DNA from 3 places in the Streptomyces sp. NPDC016845 genome. Region 2 is predicted to be linked to each of the others. Evidence: riboswitches for the same ligand, from Rfam matches in the RefSeq annotation. Region 2 holds a riboswitch; each other region holds the start of a gene.
What was found. Region 2 has a riboswitch for thiamine pyrophosphate ahead of ACH4RC_RS32320 (thiamine ABC transporter substrate binding subunit). Riboswitches for the same ligand answer to the same signal wherever they lie in the genome.
Positions count from the first base shown of each region.

Region 1: it holds a riboswitch for thiamine pyrophosphate, as region 2 does, so the genes downstream of both, thiC (phosphomethylpyrimidine synthase ThiC) here and ACH4RC_RS32320 (thiamine ABC transporter substrate binding subunit) in region 2, are expected to answer to the same signal.
Region 3: it holds a riboswitch for thiamine pyrophosphate, as region 2 does, so the genes downstream of both, ACH4RC_RS31245 (purine-cytosine permease family protein) here and ACH4RC_RS32320 (thiamine ABC transporter substrate binding subunit) in region 2, are expected to answer to the same signal.

Region 1 covers NZ_JBIRPI010000005.1:454,060-461,138, reverse strand. Annotated here, with positions in the region: gene ACH4RC_RS17985 (metallophosphoesterase) at 1-504, shown strand, start outside; gene ACH4RC_RS17980 (hypothetical protein) at 684-1,568, shown strand; gene thiC (phosphomethylpyrimidine synthase ThiC) at 1,634-3,412, opposite strand; TPP riboswitch at 3,405-3,569, opposite strand; gene ACH4RC_RS17970 (YibE/F family protein) at 3,641-5,002, shown strand; gene ACH4RC_RS17965 (SsgA family sporulation/cell division regulator) at 5,066-5,530, opposite strand; gene ACH4RC_RS17960 (IclR family transcriptional regulator) at 5,631-6,401, opposite strand; gene ACH4RC_RS17955 (DUF5326 family protein) at 6,580-6,792, opposite strand; gene ACH4RC_RS17950 (cupin domain-containing protein) at 6,937-7,079, opposite strand, start outside.
Region 2 covers NZ_JBIRPI010000019.1:105,824-112,902, reverse strand. Annotated here, with positions in the region: gene ACH4RC_RS32325 (ABC transporter permease) at 1-1,488, opposite strand, end outside; gene ACH4RC_RS32320 (thiamine ABC transporter substrate binding subunit) at 1,464-2,546, opposite strand; TPP riboswitch at 2,626-2,745, opposite strand; gene rlmN (23S rRNA (adenine(2503)-C(2))-methyltransferase RlmN) at 2,776-3,882, opposite strand; gene ACH4RC_RS32310 (hypothetical protein) at 4,329-5,225, shown strand; gene ACH4RC_RS32305 (HD domain-containing protein) at 5,717-6,268, shown strand; gene ACH4RC_RS32300 (NUDIX hydrolase) at 6,269-6,739, opposite strand; gene ACH4RC_RS32295 (XRE family transcriptional regulator) at 6,775-7,079, opposite strand, start outside.
Region 3 covers NZ_JBIRPI010000018.1:70,478-77,556, forward strand. Annotated here, with positions in the region: gene ACH4RC_RS31225 (alanine--tRNA ligase-related protein) at 1-1,014, shown strand, start outside; gene ACH4RC_RS31230 (DUF4097 family beta strand repeat-containing protein) at 958-1,722, opposite strand; gene ACH4RC_RS31235 (hypothetical protein) at 1,889-2,305, shown strand; gene ACH4RC_RS31240 (aspartate/glutamate racemase family protein) at 2,316-3,017, opposite strand; TPP riboswitch at 3,046-3,145, shown strand; gene ACH4RC_RS31245 (purine-cytosine permease family protein) at 3,143-4,561, shown strand; gene ACH4RC_RS31250 (response regulator transcription factor) at 4,616-5,323, shown strand; gene ACH4RC_RS31255 (sensor histidine kinase) at 5,310-7,079, shown strand, end outside.

The DNA of each region.
Region 1 (7,079 bases), on a different contig from region 2:
TGGTTGCTCAACGGTGGGCAGAAGTCCGACATGGACCGCCTCCAGGACGTTCATCTGCAGTGGATGTCCCGGCTCGACGCGATCGAGATCGAGGACGACCACCTGCTCATGCACTCGGACACCACCGCCTACCTGGACTATGGCGACTCCATCGAGGCCGTCAACGACACGGTCCGGGAAACCCTCACGCGCAACGACGCGGACGAGTGCTGGGACGTCTTCCGCAAGCTGACCAAGCGCTTCGCCTTCCGTGACGAGGAGTCGGGCCCCGGCGCCGTACGCGAGCTCCTCGGCACCTACGGCGGCTCGCGCGTCGTGCACGGCCACAGCCCGATCCCGTACCTCCTCGGCGAGGTCGGCACCGAGGACGCCGACGGTGAGGACAGCGGTCCGGTCGTCGAGGGGCCTCATGTCTACGCGGGTGGGCTCGCCATCGCCATGGACGGCGGCGTCACCATGGCCGGAAAGCTGCTGGTCCAACAACTCCCCATGCTTAGCCGGTAGTTCCCTGGGCAGGCGCCGTAAACGGAGCGCAAGGCGCGCGGGGGGCCGAATTTCGAAAACTCCCTGTCACCGCGTGCTGTGACCGCTCTACCATCGGCATATCCGTAGCAGGCTCCCCTCCGTTTCTGCCCGACGGCTCGTAACCATGCGGGCCACCAAGCCCTACGGAGCATCGGGGGATGCACATGAACAGCGCTCCGCATTTGCTGAACGAGGACCGCCCCGAGTTCGAGCGGATCCTCGATGAGGCGCTGCGTACCGCACCCAACCGGCCTGAACTCGCCGCCGTGGGCCAGCGGCTCAACCCTGAACAACTGCGCACCATGGCACTGAACGCCGCCGCACTGATCAGCACGGCGGCGGCCACCGAGTACGAGCACTACACCAAGGTCCGCGACGAGCTGCGCGCCGCTCCGCAGCCCGTCCGTCCGCTACGTGAAGGAGGCTCCTCCAGCTCGGCCGAGTCCAGCGGCGGCAGCTCCATCGGCTTCGCCGCCACGGTGGGCGAGGTCGCGGAGACCACAGGGCCCGGTGTCGCCGCGGTCGCCGTCGTGCTCGCCCCGGTCCTTGCCGGGACCGCGGCCGCCATCTTCCTGCTGGTCGGCTACATCCTGAAGATGCTCAACCCCCCACCGGACTTCGCCGGCACCCTGCTGTCCGTCGGCTGGGTCTTCGGCGCGCTCACCGCGGCGGGCATCCTCGTCGCCGCGGTCTGCCTGCTCCTGACCGCCCTGCGCAACGGGTCGACCTCGCTCCAGGCAGGCGCGCACGGCGAGGCCAACGAGGAGGTGACGCGCGCCAGGGAGGCCTGGACCGAGGCGCTCCTAGAGCGGGGCATCCTGCCGTTCCTGCGGGACGCCCAGGCCCGGACCGCCCTGGGCGGCGGTTCGATGAGCGGCGGCAGGGGCAGCGGCTCCGCCAACCGCATGCCGCAGCTCGGCTACAACAGGCCCGGGTTCAGCAGCCCCGACGGCGGCGGCACCGCCACGGGGCAGCGTGCCGGGTTCTCCAGTCCGGATTTCACGAGCCCGGACTTCGGAGGCCCGGAGCACCAGCCGGACTGAACCGGGGAGAAACGGCTCGGGGCGCACGGTGCGGCCCCGAGCCCTTCGTCATGCGTGGACGCCGGTCAGTTGGCGAGCGGCAGATAGACGCGGTTGCCCGCTTCGGCGAACTCCTTCGACTTCTGTTCCATGCCGGCCTCGACCTCGGCCTTCGTGGTGCCGTGCTCGCGACGGATGTCCTGCGAGATCTTCATCGAGCAGAACTTCGGGCCGCACATGGAGCAGAAGTGCGCCGTCTTCGCCGGTTCGGCGGGGAGCGTCTCGTCGTGGAACTCCCGTGCCGTGTCCGGGTCGAGTGCGAGGTTGAACTGGTCCTCCCAGCGGAACTCGAAGCGGGCGTCCGAGAGCGCGTCGTCCCAGTCCTGCGCGCCCGGATGTCCCTTGGCGAGGTCCGCCGCGTGCGCCGCGATCTTGTACGTGATGACGCCGGTCTTCACGTCGTCGCGGTTGGGCAGGCCGAGGTGCTCCTTGGGCGTGACGTAGCAGAGCATCGCCGTGCCCCACCAGGCGATCATCGCGGCGCCGATCCCGGACGTGATGTGGTCGTAAGCCGGAGCGACGTCCGTGGTGAGCGGGCCGAGCGTGTAGAACGGCGCCTCCTCGCAGATCTCCTGCTGAAGGTCGATGTTCTCCTTGATCTTGTGCATCGGGACGTGGCCCGGGCCCTCGATCATGGTTTGCACGCCGTGCCGCTTGGCGATCGAGTTCAGCTCTCCGAGCGTCCTGAGCTCGGCGAACTGGGCCTCGTCGTTGGCGTCCGCGATGGAGCCGGGACGCAGCCCGTCGCCGAGCGAGTACGTGACGTCGTACGCGGCGAGGATCTCGCAGAGCTCCTCGAAGTGCTCGTAGAGGAAGCTCTCCTTGTGGTGCGCAAGGCACCAAGCGGCCATGATGGAGCCGCCGCGCGAGACGATGCCGGTCTTGCGGTTGGCGGTCAGCGGGACGTACGGGAGCCGGACGCCGGCGTGGACCGTCATATAGTCCACGCCTTGCTCGGCCTGCTCGATGACGGTGTCCTTGTAGGTCTCCCAGGTAAGCTCCTCGGCCTTGCCGTCGACCTTTTCGAGGGCCTGGTAGAGCGGCACTGTGCCAATGGGGACGGGGGAGTTGCGCAGGACCCACTCGCGCGTGGTGTGGATGTTGCGGCCGGTGGAAAGGTCCATGACGGTGTCGGCGCCCCAGCGGGTCGCCCACGTCATCTTCTCCACCTCCTCCTCGATGGACGAGGTGACGGCGGAGTTGCCGATGTTGGCGTTGACCTTCACCAGGAACCGCTTGCCGATGATCATCGGCTCGATCTCCGGGTGGTTCACGTTGGCGGGCAGGACCGCGCGGCCCGCCGCGATCTCCTCGCGGACCACCTCGGGCGCGACGTTCTCCCGGATGGCGACGTACTCCATCTCCGGAGTGATCTCGCCTCGTCGGGCGTACGCGAGTTGGGTCACCGGCTCGCCGGTCCTGCTGCGGCGCGGCTGACGGGGGCGGCCCGGGAAGACCGCGTCGAGGTTGCGCAGCCCGCCGCGGGGCGAGGTGTGCTTGATGCCGTCGTCCTCGGGGCGGGCGGGGCGGCCCGCGTACTCCTCGGTGTCGCCGCGGGCGATGATCCAGTTCTCCCGGAGCGGTGCGAGCCCCCTGCGCACATCGGTGTCGACGGTCGGATCGGTGTACGGGCCCGAGGTGTCGTACAGCGTGACGGCCTGGCCATTGGTGAGATGCACCTGTCGGACCGGCACATTGAGGTCGGGGCGCGAGCCCTTGATGTATCCCTTGTGCCAGCCGATGGACTTCCCGGCCTCCGGCTCCGAGCCGTTGGAGGCAGGCGTGCGTGCGTCCGTTGTGGTCATGAGACCTACTCCCTACGCCGGCATTACCCGGTAACAGGTTCGGCGGTCGACGCAGCGGTGTTCGTCGGCGGCGTTTCACGCTGTTTCACGTGAAACACGCATGGACGAAGGTCAGCGCCCTCTCAGCCCGGTGCTCCGAGCTCCCGCGTGTACAAAGGTGCCCCCACGCTAGCGTCACTTCGGACGCGTTGAACAGAGGGCCCCTGTCGTTCTTGCGATGATCGGGCGGTGACCTCGACGCAGCAGCCTCCGCCCCCGCCGCCCCAACCCCCGCTCGGGCAGGGCCCGTCAGCGTCCGGGCACGGCCCGGGCGGGCATGGCCACTCGCACAGTCATGGCCCCGCAGCACCCGTCTCGCAGCACCTTCGCAAGGTCATCGCGGCGATCCTGGTGCCGTTCTCCGTGGCCGTCGTCGTCGGCCTTGTGGTGCTGTGGCCCGGAGGGGCCCCGGATCACGAGCGCACCGGCGTCGGCTTCGACCGGCAGACGCAGCAGGCCACAGTCGCCCGGGTCGACAAGGTGGACTGCAAGTCCGTGAACGCGACGGGTTCCTCCACCCAGGACCCGTCGGGTACACCGACACAGAGCGCGGACGCCGGTACCTGCGAAAAGGCGACGATCCGGGTCGACACCGGCAAGGACGAGGGCCGTACGTTCACGGAGATCGTGCAGCCCGACTCGCCACGACAGCTGCGTGAGGGCCAGAAGGTGATCGTCGCCTATGCGCCGGACGCCCCCGAGGAGTTGCAGTACTCTGTCACCGATGTGAACCGCAAGATCCCTATGGCGCTCCTTGCCGGGATCTTCGCCTTGGTCGTCGTGGCAGTGGGCCGCATGCGCGGCGTCATGGCACTGGTCGCGCTCACAATCAGCTTCCTGGTGCTGACGCTGTTCATCCTCCCGGCGATCCTCCAGGGCTCGAACCCGTTGGTCGTAGCGGTCGTCGGGGCCAGCGCGATCATGCTGATCGCGCTCTACACGTGCCACGGCCTGACAGCCCGAACGTCGGTCGCCGTTCTGGGCACTCTCGTGTCGCTGCTGCTCATCGGCCTGTTGGGGTCGCTCTTCATCGGCTGGGCCGCCCTGACGGGCAACACGGACGACAACACCGGCCTGATCCACGGCCTGTACCCGGACATCGACATGAGCGGTCTGCTGCTCGCCGGAGTCATCATCGGTTCGCTCGGCGTCCTGGACGACGTGACGGTCACACAGACGTCGGCGGTGTGGGAGCTGCACGAGGCCAATCCGACGATGGGCTGGCGCGGCCTGTACCGGGCCGGCATCCGGATCGGCCGCGATCACATCGCGTCCGTCGTCAACACCCTGGTCCTCGCGTACGCGGGCGCGGCGCTGCCGCTGCTCCTGCTGTTCTCGATCGCGCAGAGCAGCGTCGTCGACGTGGCCAACAGTGAGCTGGTCGCCGAGGAGATCGTGCGCACGCTCGTCGGTTCGATCGGCCTGGTGGCGGCGGTGCCGGTGACCACCGCGCTGGCCGCGCTGGTGGTCTCCGCCGACCGTCCGATGCCCGGCAAGCCCGCGCGGACTGCTCCGGGACGTGGCGGCGGGGGCCGACGACGCAAGCGCTGAGCAGCGCGGAACGGCTCGGGTGCACCGCGCCGCACAGACATCACGTCGTCGACCGGCGAGCGTTCAGCCCGCGTTCTGCTCCTCGGCGAGGATCCGGTCCAGCGCCTCGTCGAGTTCGGCCTCGTAGTCGCCCAGGGCCTGTTCCTGGCCGAGTGGGACGAGCTTGTCCGTACGGTCGAGGAACGCGATGAGGGGGGCGACACCGGCCCGGAACAGCGCGTGGTCGCCGCCCACTTGGAGCCGGATGTGCACCTCCACCGGCAGTTCGTCGGTGCCGCCTCCGGCGTTCTCCACGGGCAGGATCCGGACATCGCCGTCACCGGTCGCCCCGTTGACCCCGTCGACAAGGAGTTCCCGGCCGAACGCCCAGGTCACGGGGGCGTCACCGGGGAGATGGAAGGTGAGCCGCACCGCGTACGGATCGGCGGCCTCGTACTGGAGCTCCACCGGGATACGGAACGAGAGCTCCTCGGAGACGAGGAAGCTCATCATGACCTCTGCTTGCACTGCTTGTACCGACTCGCGCATCGCCTACCCCGTCAATTTGCCGTCGATTGGCCAGGAATGACCTTCCTGACGCTGCTGGCATCTTGCTCAACGTACACAGGGGATTACAAGGAGTGAGTTTTCAGATGCTGATAGAGAAGGCGAGTGTCCCTACGAGGTTGCCGATCTCGTCCTGCAATCGACGTGCGAGGGGCAGCAATCTGTCCGCCTGGTGCGAGGGGAGGGAGACGGCCACCGTCGCGGCGGTCGAACCGATGGTGACCGGGAACGCGGCGCAGGCCGTGCCCAGCGCGTACTCCTGCCGCTCGATGACCGGCTCCATCCGTTCCACGGTGCGCAGCTTGCGGAGCAGGGTCCGGTCGTCCCGTACCGAGTACGGGGTGATGGCGCGGGCCGGATGGCGGTCGAGGTGGTCCCGGCGGGCCTCCTCGCCGAGCTGGGAGAGCAGGCACTGGCCGATCGCGTGGGCGTGTCCGGTCTCGGCGAAGTCGGCCCACTCCTCGACGGCCGGAGTGGCCGGAGTGTCGGCGACGGCGACGATCTCGATCTCGCCGCCGCGATAGATGGCGAAGTAGACGGGCACACCGAGCGCGTCCCGCCAGTGGCGCAGCGCGTCGGTGATCATGCCGCGACGATTCTGCTGGGCTCCGCTGCTGCTCAGCCGCTCGACCGCGTCCCCGAACAGGAAGACGCCCCGGTCCTTGCGGAGATAGCCCTCATGGGCCAGCGTGCGCAGCAGGTGGTACGCGGTGGGGAGGGCGACTCCGGCCTCCCGGGCGAGCTGCTTGGCGGGAGCCCCCTCGTCGTGGGCGGCGACCGCCTCGAGCAGCCGCATGGCGCGCTGGACGGAGCCGATGAGCGTCTGCGGGGCCGCGGATGCGGGATCGGCCAAGGTTCACTCCCGGTACGCGTGCGTCCCCCCGCGGCCTTGAACTCGCGGGGATAGGAGGCATCGGAATCCGGACTTTAACCCTTGGCCGCCACTCGGTACGGGCCCTGAACAGAAACTTCCCCCGGTTCAGCGAACCGTCGCACCCTGCAACGAACGGAGCGCCGCGTCCCGCCGATGCTCACCAGTCGCTGCGCGATGACGAGCCCGCCATGAACCTCCGCACGAGGTAGATGAGTCCACCCACCAGGGCGGCGAAGACCAGCACCTTGAAGAGCAGGCCGATCACGAACCCGACGACGCTGGCGATCAGCCCGCCGAACACGACCAGGGCGATGACCGGCACCGCGACCCACTTCACCCACCACGGCATGCCCGCGAATATCTCTCGCACTGTCCTCGCTCCTTCGCTCCCGAGGCCCTCGTCGGGACTCTTCCGGCTTCTGTACTCGATGCTGACACGTCGGGGGCGCGCGCGGAGCGCCGCGATCCCTTGTCCTCCCCTGACCCGACCCTTAGGGAACCCCAGGGTCCGGGGTCAGCTCTCCGGGGGAGAGAAGACGACAAGGACCCGCAGGTCCTCGCTGATGTGGTGGAACTTGTGGGCCACGCCTGCCGGCACATAGACCACGCTGCCGCGACCGACCTGGGTGGTCTCCATGCCGACCGTGATCGAGGCAC
Region 2 (7,079 bases):
CGCGAACCCGGCCGCGACGAGCAGCGCCCGCCGTACCATCGGCAGGTCCACCTCCCGCCACGCCCGCAGCGGCGAGGCGCCGAGCACGGCCGCGGCCTCCCGCAGCCGCCCGTCCACGGCGCGCAGGACCGGCAGCATCGTCCGTACGACGAAGGGCACGCCGACGAGCGCCTGCGCGAGCGGCACCAGGATCCAGGAGGCGCGCAGGTCGAGCGGGGGCTTGTCGAGCGTGATGAGGAACCCGAACCCGACCGTCACCGCGGACACGCCGAGCGGCAGCATCAGCAGCGCGTCGAACCCGCGCACGAGGCGGCCCGCGCGCCGGGTCAGCGCGGCGGCGGCGAGTCCGCCGATGAGGAGAGCGATCCCGGTGGCGGCGAGCGCGTACTCCAGGGAGTTCCGGATCGCGTTGATCGGCGGTACGAGGAAGGTGCCGCCGTCGGAGTCGGTGAGCGCCCGGTAGTACGCGAACCCGTAGCCGCCCGGCGCGTCGAGCGAGCGCTGGACGAGCACGCCGAGCGGCAGCAGGATCAGCACGGCGACGGTCGCGAGCACTCCGGCGAGCAGCGCCCACTGCCCGGCTCCGCGCGGCTTGCGCGCCGTGTGCGCCGCGTCGACGAGCCGCAGTGTGCTCTCACGCCGGCGCACGCTCCAGGCGTGCACTCCGAGGATCAGCCCCACCGCCACGAACTGCACGATCGTGAGGACGGCCGCCGTCGACAGGTCGAAGATCTGCGCGGTCTGCCGGAAGATCTCGACCTCCAGCGTCGAGTAGCCCGGCCCGCCGAGGATCTGCACGACCCCGAACGACGTGAAGGTGAACAGGAAGACCATCAGGCCCGCCGCCGCCACGGCCGGTCCGAGCGCGGGCAGCGTCACCCGCCGCCAGGCCGCGAACCGCGAGGCGCCGAGCATCCGCGCGGCCTCCTCCTGCCGCGGATCGAGCTGCGCCCAGAGCCCGCCGACAGTCCGTACGACGACCGCGTAGTTGAAGAAGACATGCGCGACGAGAATGGCCCATACGGTGGTGTCGAGCCGCACACCCCACAGCTCGTCGAGGAGCCCGCCCCGCCCGACCAGGGCCAGGAACGCCGTCCCGACGACGACGGTCGGCAGCACGAACGGCACGGTGACGATCGCCCGCAGCACCTGCTTGCCGGGGAAGTCGAGCCGCGCGAACACGTACGCGCCGGGCAACGCGATCAGCAACGTGAGAGCGGTCGACGCCAGCGCCTGCCACACCGTGAACCACAGGACGTGCCGGATGTCCGGCTCCCTCAGCACGTCCCCGATCCGCCCGAACTGCCAGGCACCGCCGACGAGCAGCCCGCGCCGGACGATGGCGACGACCGGATAGGCGAAGAAGACGGCGAAGAACACGACGGGCACGACCATGAGGCCGAGGCGCGCGGCGTCCCCGGAGGGACGAACGCGGGATGCCGTCCGGGCTTTCGCCGGTGCGGCTACTTCCTTACGAGGGAGGTCCACGACTTGACCCAGCTGTCACGGTTGTCGGCGATCTTGCGCGGGCTGAGGGTCTCGGGGTCGTCGACGCGCACGGCGTACTTGGTGTAGTCGGCGGGCGCGGTGGCGTCCTCGGTCACCGGGTCGACGAACATGTTGAGCGGCATGTCCTGCTGGAACTCCTTCGAGATGAGGAAGTCGAGCAGCGCCTGACCGCCCTTCTCGTTCTTCGCCCCGTCGAGCAGCCCGGCGAACTCGACCTGCCGGAAGCACGTCCCGGTGGCGACGCCGACCGGTGACGTCTTCGGCTGCGGGTCGGCGTAGATCGCCTCGGCGGGCGGCGAGGACGCGTACGACACGACGAGCGGCCGGTCGCCACCGGCCTTCTTGCCGCCGGCGCTGCCGCTGAACTCCTCGTTGTACGCCTGGTCCCAGCCGTCGACGACCTTCACCCCGTTGGCCACGAGCTTCTTCCAGTAGCCCTGCCAGCCGTCGTCGCCGTACCGCGCGGCGGACCCGAGCACGAAGCCGAGACCGGGCGAGGAGGTGGCCGCGTTCTCGGTGACGAGCAGGTTCCTGTACGCGGGCTCGGCGAGATCGGCGAAGGAGGAGGGTGGCGTCAGCTTGTGCTGCTCGAAGTACTTCTTGTCGTAGTTGACGCAGATGTCGCCGGTGTCGACGGGCGTGACGCGATGCTTCCCGGCGTCGAGCTGATAGGCCTTCTTCACCTTGTCGAGGCCCTTGGCCTCGTAGGACGCGAAGACGTCATTGTCGAGCGCCCGGGACAGCAGGGTGTTGTCGACGCCGAAGAAGACGTCGCCCTGCGGATTGCCCTTGGACAGGATCGCCTTGTTGACGGCCTGCCCGGCGTCACCGTCCTCCAGGACCTTCACCTTGTACCCGGACTCCTTCTCGAAGTCCTTCAGTACGTTCTTGGAGACGGCCCAGGAGTCATGGCTGACGAGGGTGACGGTCCTGGAGTCACCGGAGCCGCCGTCGCCGGACGACCCGCAGGCGGCGAGGGCGACGAGGCCGACGCCGACGGCCATGGCCAGGCACGTCTTCTTGCTGATGGTGCTCATTCGAATTCCTCCTGGAATGACCAGGAGAAGACGCGGCCCTGCCCGGAGCCTTCGCAGGTCTCCGAGCAGGGCGCAACAGCATGAGTGATGACCGAACTTCCTACCCGGAATGACCCGGGCGAGGTTCAGAGGGTCTGCGGCCTGCGGTATGGAACCGGTGCCGCACTCTCAGCGCTGTGGCGCTCCCCTGTCGGAATATGCAGATGTGGTTGGTACCGCTCGGCCCAGGCTACCGCTCGGTCGCGGCGAGCTGACCGCACGCCCCGTCGATCTCCTGGCCACGGGTGTCCCGGACGGTGACGGGCACCCCGTGCGCCGCGATCGCCTCGACGAACGCCTTCTCGTCCTCGGGCCGCGACGCGGTCCACTTCGACCCCGGCGTCGGGTTCAGCGGAATGAGATTGACGTGCACCGGCTTGCCCCGCAGCAGCCGGCCGAGCCGGTCACCGCGCCAGGCCTGGTCGTTGATGTCACGGATGAGCGCGTACTCGATCGACAGCCGGCGCCCCGACTTGGCGGCGTACTCCCATCCGGCGTCGAGGACCTCACGCACCTTCCACCGGGTGTTGACCGGTACGAGGGTGTCGCGCAGCTCGTCGTCGGGCGCGTGCAGCGAGATGGCGAGGCGGCACTTGAAGCCCTCGTCGGCGAACCGGTTGATCGCCGGGACGAGCCCGACGGTCGACACGGTGATGCCGCGCTGGGAGAGCCCGAGCCCGTCCGGCTCGGGGTCGGTCAGGGCGCGGATGGCGCCGACGACCCGCTTGTAGTTGGCGAGCGGCTCGCCCATCCCCATGAAGACGATGTTGCTGAGCCGGGCCGGCCCGCCGGGGATCTCCCCGTCCCTGAGCGCCCGCATCCCGTCCACGATCTGGTGCACGATCTCACCGGTCGACAGGTTCCGGTCGAGCCCGGCCTGTCCGGTGGCGCAGAACGGGCAGTTCATCCCGCAGCCGGCTTGCGACGAGATGCACATGGTGACCCGGTCCGGGTAGCGCATGAGCACCGACTCGACGAGCGTCCCGTCGAACAGCCGCCACAGCGTCTTGCGGGTGGTGTCCTGGTCGGTCGACAGGTGCCGCACGACGCTCATCAGCTCGGGCAGCAGCGCCTCCCGCAGCTTCTCGCGCGAACCGGCGGGGATGTCGGTCCACTCCGCGGGGTCGTGCGCGTACCGCGCGAAGTAGTGCTGCGACAGCTGCTTGGCGCGAAACGGCTTCTCACCGATCGCGGCAACAGCCTCCTTCCGCTCAGCGGGCGAAAGGTCGGCGAGGTGCCGCGGCGGCTTCTTGGCTCCGCGGGGGGCGACGAAAGTGAGTTCTCCGGGCTTAGGCATGGCTCTACCAGTGTCGCAGACGGATGGGCGTGACCTGGGGTCGTCGGGTAGGACCCCTGTCACTGTTGGTCGCCGCTGGTCGCTGTCGAGCGGCCTCGGACGGCCCAGAGACGGCCCGAGAGGACAGATCGAACAGCTATATCCAGCGGGGACGCGCCCACCTCACTCCAGCATCGCCACCACCTGTCACAAGTTAGTTACCTGATCTACTATCTATGCAGACTGCCCACATAAACACATTTCAGCACTTCGGTCACCCCACACAGGAATTCGGACACGCGGAGCACGATGTGGCTAGATGGCGGCGACAGCGCCGAACCGCAAGGCAGAGCGCAAGAACAGAGCGGACCTCAAAGCGCTTTGACGAACTGGAAGTTCTTCGTAATAAAGCAACTCGACGCTCAAGCGCCCTAGCTAACATCCCGGCCTACGCAGGTGCAGCCGTCGTGCTTCTCGTGATCGTGAAGATAGCAATTGTGTCGCATGGCGTTCCATCAACCATGCTGGAGCTAATATCCGCCGCTGGGCCCGTCCAAGTTTTCGTCGGCACGATCATATTGTTACTGCCTTTTTCTGGCATCATTGTCATATACGCCAACGACGAGGTTTACAGGCGACCTGGAATGTCGGAGGTGGCAAAAAATGAGATACGCCTCGGGGTGTACCTTACGATCTTTGTTCTTTCGTACCTTCTCGTATGGTACTGGGTCGTCTTGGTGGTAATCGTTCTAGCCGTGCGGCACTTTATTTTCGTGCGAGACAGGAAGAAAGGGCGCGCAGTCGACCGCGTTGAACCGCTGCCACTCGACAAATGGCTACAGAAAGAGCCGACGGATGAACGCCTGCACGAACTATGGACTGAAGCGAAGCAGAAGGTGGAACGACTGAATGCCGAACGTAGCGCAGGCGTTGCGGACCTTTCCAGGATAGCGGCACTGAGGACGTCCACCCAAGAAACACTTGATGAGTTCAACGGACGTGCGGACGAGATCCGCAAGTTGCAATACTCCCAAGGCACCGCCATGGCTTCCGTACTGGCAAGTTACGCATTCGCGCTACTGATTCAATTCCTCGGAAGCGATACGCCTTGGCTTCCTGCAGAACAAGTAGATCTCAAGGAGGGAAGGCGAGAAATCGCCTACGTCGTCCAGGCTGGAGACTCTTGGACGACACTCCTCGACGAAAGCACGAGGTCCGTAATTCGAGTCCCTTCGGACTCCGTCTTGTCACGCAAGATCTGCTCTGCGAAGGGGAGAGAGAAAGGTTCTGAGACTCTTTGGCGTCTCGCTGACGACCATGCGATTATCTATCGAAAATGCCCGTCCCCAAAGCCGGGTCGCTGAAGACGAGGGCGGTGGAGCGGCTTTGGGCGGGAGCTGCTTTGGGGCGAGTGATCTTGGCCCCGTAAGCTTCCGGCGAGTCGGGCAGTCTGTGTAGCTGCCCGTTGAAGCACGACGTTGGGGCCAAGATCTTAGAGGCTCGCCCCAAAGTGGCTGCCTAAAGCCGTGGAGCCGACCGCCCCAGCCGCAGCGGGTTTCTCCCCTTCGCCCGCTTAGCACGCGAGCGGGCCGCCCGGACCGGCCAGCCGTGGCGAAGCCAAGAGGCGGGCCGGGCTGCGAGGCGGCCCGCGCCCGCGCCGTGCGCGGGCCTTGATGAAGTAGGGAAACTTCCACCGCTTCGGCGAACCAGGGGCTACGGCGTTCCACCATTGGCTACGTGGCGGATCTCTTGGGTGTTCGTCCGCCTTGGAGACAGGGAACCGTCCAGCGCCCATGCCCGGAGGGACTCGTGCCGGGCTGTTCGCCAACTGGCCGACTCGGCTACGGTGCGCATCATGCCCACTGCACTGGACACGCCCCAAGGCGCGGCCAAACTGGCTGAGGCTTTGCTGCCACCGCTGGGAAACCGCTGGCTGCACACTCAGGCTGTAGCGGCACGTGCCCGCGAGGCATCGGCCGCTGTCCCAGAGGCCGAACGGGATCTCCTCGTTGCCGCGGCCTGGCTGCATGACATCGGCTACGCCCCGGAGCGCCGCGAGACTGGGTTCCACCCGCTAGACGGCGCGCGGTACCTCGAATCCCTCGGCGCCCCCGATCGGCTCGTGCGGCTGGTCGCTCACCACTCCGGCGCCATGTACGAGGCAGAGCAGCGCGGCTTGGCAGACGACTTGGCCGTCTATGAGCGGGAAGACTCGCCGCTCCTCGACGCGCTGATCTACGCCGACATGACGACCGGCCCCGCTGGGCAGTCCTTCGACTTTGATCGTCGCATTGCCGAGATTCTCGTCCGGTACGAGCCGGGCAGTGAAGTGCACACCGCGATCAGCACGGCACGCCAGTACCTCGGCGCCGCCGTCGAGCGCACGCGTGCGCGCCTTGGTAGCTGATCAACCGATGTAGGGCTCTGCCCGGTTCGCCAAGCCGTGCTCGATCCGCATCCGCATCGACGGGTGGATGCTCAGCTCCTTCAGCCGGTCCGGGTGGACGAACGCGACTTCCTTGCTCTCGCTGCTCGTCCTCAACTCGCCACCGACGATCCGAGCCGTGAAGCAGATCGAGAATTGTTGGCGTACCTCGCCGTCGTCATACGCCATGACGTGACCGGGGTCGGTGTACGTGCCGACCAGTCCTGTCACCTCGACATCGAACCCTGTCTCCTCCTTGGTCTCCCGGACGGCTGCCTCAGCGACCGATTCGCCGATCTCGACCCCGCCGCCGGGGAGCGCCCATAGATCGTTATCCGTCTTGTGGATCAGCAGGACTTCCCCGGCCTCGTTGAGAGCGACGGCGACCACTGAAGGGACGATGCTGTTCGCCTTCGGGGCGTTCGGATCGTTCACATAGTCGATGCGAGCCATGTCCCCAGCGTCGCACGCCTGGTCGGTCACCGTGTCTACGCGGGCCGTCCCCGCTCCCACGCGTAGTCAAAGCTCCGCATGTAGTGCCGGAACGTCCTGGCCCCCGGCAGGTACCGGAAGTGCACCACCGGGTTCTGTCCGGCGGGAGCTCCAAGCACGTGCGGATTCACCAACACGTCGTCGTCGAAGCGGTAGATCGAGTTGTACAGGATCGTGTCATGAAGCCTGACCTCGATCCCCGGGACGTCCATCGCTGGTTCGAGGTACTGACGGGTGATGCGTGCCCGTGCTGCCAAGCCCTCGCCGATCCTCTCCTCTTCGCCGCGCTGCTTGATCATTG
Region 3 (7,079 bases), on a different contig from region 2:
GACCCCACCCACCTCACGGTCTTCGAGATGCTCGGCACCTGGTCGCTCGGCGACTACGCGGGCCCGCAGAGCCTCGCCTGGGGATACGACCTGCTCACCGAAGGGCTCGGCGTCGATCCGGGCCTGCTGCATGCCACCGTCTTCGGCGGTGACGAACAGGTGGGACAGGACACCGACTCCCTGCGGGTCTGGCAGGAGCGCGGGGTCCCGGTGGAGTTCACCGTCGAGGACAACTGGTGGTCCAACGGGCCGACAGGACCCTGCGGACCCGACTCGGAGATCTTCCTGTGGACCGGTGACACCCCGCCGCGCTCGACGCCCGGCCGGGACGAGCGCTGGGTCGAGGTGTGGAACCACGTGATGATGCGCCACCGCCGCCTGCCCGACGGCTCCCTCGTCCCGCTGCCGCAGCGCAACGTCGACACCGGCCTCGGCCTGGAACGCCTCGTCTCCCTCCTCCAGGGCAAGGACTCGGTCTACGAGTGCGACGTGTTCGACCCCTGGCGCCGTGAACTGCCCCGCGTGTGGCAGCTGGACGAACCCTCCTGGCGCCTGGTCAGCGACCACCTGCGCTCGGCCGTCGTGGTCATCGGGGACGGCGTGCGGCCGAGCAGCACCGGGCGCGGCTACGTGCTCCGCCGCCTGCTGCGCCGCGCCCTCACCGTGCTGTGGCGCGACGACTCCACGCGCCAACTCGGCGCTCTCCCGCAGGAGTTGGTGCACCACACCCTGGACCACTTCCGGCAGACGACGGACCCGGACGAGGTGCGGCGGGTGCTCCTCGACGAGGAGCGCCGCTTCGGGCGGCTCCTGACCCGCGGCCGCCAGGTGCTCGCTCGGCCACGCTTCCAGGGTCCGCTCGACGAGGAGGACCTGCACTATCTGCACGACACGCACGGTCTGCCACGCGACCTCGTGCTGAGCCTGCGGCCGAAGGAGATCCAGGGCGGCGGAGATCTAGAGGCGGTCGGCCCGTACGTCGCCGTTGACGGTCGCCAGCGTCATCGTGCGTGAAGAACCGCCCGCGGCGTCGGGGAGGGTGATCGCGGGACGCCCGTTGTCCGTCGTGGCGTCCACCCGGTAGCCGGGGGCGTCGTGCGGCACGGCGACGTCCACCGAGCCGTTCACGGTCCGCGCCGACACCCGGCGCGGGGCCGTGGCGCAGTCGAGCGTGACATCGCCGTTGACCGTCCGCACGCCGAGCGCCGAGGCGCGTACGGACGTGGTGTGCACCGAGCCGTTGCGGGTCACGAGGCGCAGTGACGCGTCGTCCGCGCCGGAATCGGCCACCGTGACATCACCGTTGACGGTGGTCAGGTCGAGAGGGCCGCTCAGGCCCGCGGCGTCGATACCGGCGTTGCGGGCGGTGACGGTCACGGCGATGCCCGCGGGAACGTCGATCTCCGGCATGCGCGGACACGGCCGGCCGGACCCCTCCTGGTCGCGGCAGTTCAGGTCGAGGACGCGGGCGCCGTCGTGGCGCGACCAGTGGTGGGCGACGGCCTGGTCGACGCCGACCTCGTCGCCGTCGGTGGGCCGCAGCCGCACCCCGTTGTCCGTGGTGATCGTCAGCCGGAGGCCGGACGCGGCCGACGCGGCACCGGGTGCCGTCCCCCGACCGTCCCCGTCGTCTCCACCGCACCCCATGAGGGCGGGAACCATCGCAAGGCCGATCGCCGCGGCCGCCAGGCGCCGGACGGAGGGATTCGTCGCTGCTCTCATTCCGGCCGCTTGCCCCGCACCGGGCACGGCAAGCGCCTGTCCCGGAGCTTCCGGTGCGCCGCATGATGGGGGGCGTGCGGTGTGCGGGCCGGGGTAGGCGCCCCGCACACGAGCCGCCGCCGATGCGCGGCCCGAGGACCGAGGGACCGAGATGGAGCGAGCGCGGGTGACCTTCCCGGCGCGGTGGGCCGCCGGTGACGTCCTGGTCGTCGACGTCGCCGGGGCGTTCGACGTCGCCGGGGCGTTCGACGACGCCGGGACGTTCGACGACGCGGTGGCGGCCGGGCTGTGCGGTCTGCTCGCGCGCATGGCACGCACCGGGCAGCGGCTCTTCGCGGTGGACTTCCTGGGCGTCGAGCGCTGCACGGCCGGCGCGGTGCGGCAGTTCGTCAAGACGGGCCTGGAGGCGGAGAGGGCGCCGGACGGCGGCTCCGTCGCGCTCGTGGCGACCGCCGCCGCGCGCTCCGCGCTGCGCGCCGCCGGAGCGGACCGGCTCACGGGCGGCGTCCACGCCACCGTCACCAACGCCGTCGAGGCTCTCCACCCGGCGGCCCCGGAGGAGCTGGGAGAACCGGCGCCCTGAGCCGGAGAGCTCAGGACATACCGTCGCGCAGCGCCTCCCGCACGGCCGCCTCCGCGTGCAGCCGCGCCGTCGGGAAGACGGGGACCGGGCTGTCCTCCGCGCCGATCAGCAGCTCGATCTCCGTACAGCCCAGGACGACACCCTCCGCGCCCGCGGCCACGAGCCCGGCGATGACCTCCTGGTACGCGGCGCGAGAGGCGTCACGGACGACGCCGAGGCACAGCTCCTCGTAGATCACGCGGTGCACGAGCGCCCGGCCCGCCTCGTCCGGGACGAGCACGTCGAGGCCGTGGCCCGCGAGGCGGCCGCGGTAGAAGTCCTGCTCCATCGTGAACGCGGTGCCGAGCAGCCCGATCCGCTTCGCGCCCGCCGCGCGCACCGCGTCCGCCGTCGCGTCGGCGAGGTGCAGCAGCGGAACGGAGGTGACCGCCTGCACCTCGTCGGCGACCTTGTGCATCGTGTTGGTGCAGATGAGCAGCAGGTCGGCGCCGGCCGCCTCCAGGCTCCGGGCCGCCGCGCCCAGGACGCGGCCGGCCTCCGCCCAGTCGCCCGCGACCTGCAACCGCTCGATCTCCGCGAAGTCCACGGAGTACAGCACGATCCGCGCCGAGTGCAGTCCGCCGAGCCGCTCCCGCGTCAGCTCGTTGAGCAGCCGGTAGTACTCGGCCGTGGACTCCCAGCTCATGCCGCCGATCAGGCCGATGGTCCTCATGGGCGACAGGGTATTGTGCGCTCCGGTACTGCCCGACACGGGGTGCCCCGCGCCATGACGGGGCTGAGATCACACCCGTAGAACCTGAACCAGTTAGCACTGGCGGAGGGATGTCAGCGATGTCGATGCCGCATGTTTCCAAGGATGCGCACGCTCCCACGGACGCGCACGCTTCCGCACCGCCGCACGCGTCCGCCTTCGACGGGCGGATGCCCGCCGCGCCCGGGGACTGGCGGCCCGAGTCGCGGGGCATCGCCCCCGTCCCCGAGAGCCACCGGTACGGCGGCGCCGGACGGCTGTTCACCGTGTGGTTCGCGCCCAACCTGACGATGAGCGGCGTCTTCACCGGCACCGTGGGCATCGCGCTCGGCCTCGACTTCGCCACCGCGCTCGCCGCCGTCGTCCTCGGCACCGTGCTCGGCGCCGTGCCGACCGCGTACCTGGGTACGTGGGGGAGCGCCACCGGCGCCGGTCAACTGCCGCTCGCCAGGCTCGCGTTCGGCCGGAGCGTCGTCGTCCCCGGCGCCCTGCAGTGGCTGTCCTCCATCGCCTGGGACGCGCTCATCGGACTGTTCGGCGGCGACGCGCTCGCCCGGCTCTGCGGCTGGCCGTTCTGGCTCGGGGCGCTCGTGATGATGGCCGCGCAGGGCGCGTTCGGCGCGCTCGGCTACGAGGCGATCCACCGCCTGCAACAGTGGATGACGGCCGTTCTCGCGGTCGCCTTCTGCGCCCTGGCGCTGCGTCTCGCGGACGCCGGCGTCACCCCGGCGGGCCACGGCAGCGCGCACGGGGCCGACCGCGCGGGCGCGTTCGCGCTGACCACCACCATCGCGCTGAGCCTCGCCATCTCCTGGGCGCCGTACGCCGGCGACTTCAGCCGCTACCTGCCGCGCACCACCTCTCCGGTCCGTATGTTCTGGTCCACGCTCGCCGGCGTCGTCGTCTCCTTCACGGCCGTGCAGGCGCTCGGGCTCTGGGGCGCCTCCGTCTTCACCGACCAGACCGCGCAGGGCGTCGACACCCTGCTCGGCGGCGGAGTGCCGGGCTCGGTCGGGCTCCTGGCCGTGGCGCTCGCCGCGCTGTGCAGCAACGCCATGAACGACTACAGCGGCTCGCTCGCCCTCCAGACCATCGGCGCCCGCCTGCCCCGCCCGCTCGCCGCCGCCCTCGCCGCGCTGCTCGGCTTCCCCCTGGTGCTGTGGATGCACGCCGCCGACACCGCCGCCCGCTTCCAGAACGTCCTCCTGTTCGTGGGCTACTGGATCCCCGGCTTCGTCGCGGTCGTCCTCGTCGACTGGCGCGCCCGCGCCCGCGCGCGTGGCGGCGCCCCGGTCGATCTCGCGGAGGAGGAGTCGAGGCGGCAGCCGTTCCTTCCCGCTCTGGTCGCCTTCCTCGCCGCGTTCGCCGCCACGGTCCCGTTCATGAACACGTCGCTGTACGTCGGCCCGGCCGCCGAGGCGCTGCACGGGGCGGACCTCGGCTACTACGTGGCGTTCGGCACGGCGCTGCTCGTGTACGCCCCGTTCCGGCTGCGCCGAGCCTGACCGGACGCCTGTTCGTCTCCCTCGCCTACGATCTGCGGGGTGTGCGCAAACGTCATGGTCGCCGAAGACGACGAGAAACAGGCCGAACTGGTCCGCCGCTACCTGGAGCGTGAGGGCCACGCCGTCACCGTCGTACGGGACGGGCGGCAGGCCATCGAGGAGGTCCGGCTCAGGGAGCCCGACCTCCTCGTCCTCGATGTGATGATGCCGCGGACCGACGGCCTCGACGTCGTACGGGTGCTGCGCGCCGAGGCGCGGGAGATACCCGTCCTGATGCTGACCGCGCGCAGCACCGAGGACGATCTGCTGCTCGGCCTCGACCTCGGGGCCGACGACTACATGACCAAGCCGTACAGCCCGCGCGAGCTGATGGCACGGGTGCGGACGTTGTTGCGCCGCACGCGCCGGGGCGGCCCGGCGGGCCCGGCGTCCGCGCGGCTGACCGTCGGCTCGCTCGTCGTCGACCCCGACCGGCACGAGGTGGCCGTCGACGGAGCGGCCGTCGAGTGCACGCCGGGCGAGTTCCGGCTGCTCGCGGCGATGGCGGCCGAACCCGACCGGGTCTTCGGCAGGGAGCGGCTCCTCGCCGAACTGCACGGATTCGACCGGTACATCAGCAACCGCACGGTCGACGTGCACGTCATGAACCTCCGCAAGAAGATCGAGCCACAGCCGCGCCGTCCCGTCCGGCTGCTCACCGTCTTCGGCGTCGGCTACAAGCTGACGGACCCGGCGAAGGGCGCCCGCGATGCGTCGGCGTAGGACCGCCGAAGGGCCACGGACGGGCCGGCCCCCGCTGCGCAAGAGCCTGCGCGGGCGGCTCCTCGGCGTCTCCGTCCTGGTCGCCACCTGCTCCGTGGCGGCGACGGCCTGGCTCGCCGTGCAGACCACGTCCGGCGCCATCAAGCAGGAACAGGGCCAGAACCTCGCCGACGACACCAGGATCTACGACACCCTCCTCGGCTACGCCGCCACGCACCCCCGCTGGGACGGCGTCGACACCGTCGTACGCGACCTGGCCGACTCCACCGGCCGCCACATCACCCTGACCACGCAGGCCCGCGAACCCCTCGCCGACTCGGCCGGGCGCACGCCCGTCGCGACCCTGCCCGCCCAGGCGTCCGCGACCGTCGACCCGCTCTCCGTGGACACGGCGCTCGCCTCGGCCCGTACGGGCACGCAGGACGCGGCGGCGGACCGCATCGACGCGCGCGCGGTCGGCCCGTTCAAGCTGCCGTCGGCGGAACGGACGACGCTGCACAGCATCGCCGAGCGGAACAAGGCGTGCCTGCGCTCGCTCGGCATCTCCGCCGATCTCGTCGTGGGCCCCAGCGGACGCCCCACGGTCGAGCCGGTCGGGTCGGGCTCCGACGAACCCGGCTACGACAAGTGCGTGACAGGCGCGCTCGCGGAGCCGACCAGAACCGAGAACAAGGCGCTCACCGCGTTGACCCGGCTCACCAACTCCTGCCTGAAGCGGCAGGACCACGACCGCGTCGAACTCGCCCTCGACCTCACCTGGCAGCAAGGACCGCGCGCGGTGGCGGCCAAGCAGCTGGCCGCCGAGGAGGCGGCCCGCACCGCGGCCCCGCGCCCGGTCCCGTCCCCGGCCCCGGCCGAGACGGCGCAGGACGACCGCACGGTCGCCACCTGCGTGGGCACGGCCCGGCGCGAACAGCTCACCTCGTACGTCGCCGCGCCCGTGCTCCTGTTCATCGGCGACCAGGGCGGCGCCACCGTCCCCGGCTTCGACCTGTCGCCCCGGAACACCGCGAAGATCGCGGGCGTCGCCGCCCTCGTCCTCGCCCTGACCGTCGGCGCCTCCGTCCTCGCGGGCACCCGTCTCGTCCGCCCGCTGTACGCGCTGACCGGCGCGGCCCAGCGGCTCAAGGACGGCCAGGAGACACAGCCGGTACCGGTGACGACGGACAACGAGATCGGCAGGCTCGCGGCGGCGTTCAACGACATGTCGGCCCACCGCACCCGCCTGGAGGAGCAGCGCAAGGCGATGGTCAGCGATGTCGCCCACGAGCTGCGCACACCGCTGAGCACCATCCGGGGCTGGCTGGAGGCGGCACAGGACGGCGTCGCCGACCCCGACCCGGCGTTCATCGACTCGCTCCTCGAAGAGGCCGTGCAGCTCCAGCACCTCATCGACGACCTCCAGGACCTGGCGGCGGCCGACGCGGACACCCTGCGGCTGCACCCGCGACCGGTGCGGGTGGAGGAGCTGCTCGGCCAGGTGGCCACGGCGCACCAAGTGCGCGCGGAGACAGCCGCCGTGACGCTGGGCGTGGACCGGCCGCCCGCGCCGCTGCCGGAGTTGCGGGCGGACCCCGTACGGCTGCGCCAGGCGGTCGCCAACCTCGTGTCCAACGCGATCCGCCACACGGGCCCCGGCGGCACGGTCACCCTGCGGGCCCGCACGGACGACGACGGGGCGGAAGTGGTGGTGGAGGTCGCCGACACCGGCAGCGGCATCTCAGCCGCGGACCTTCCGTACGTCTTCGACCGGTTC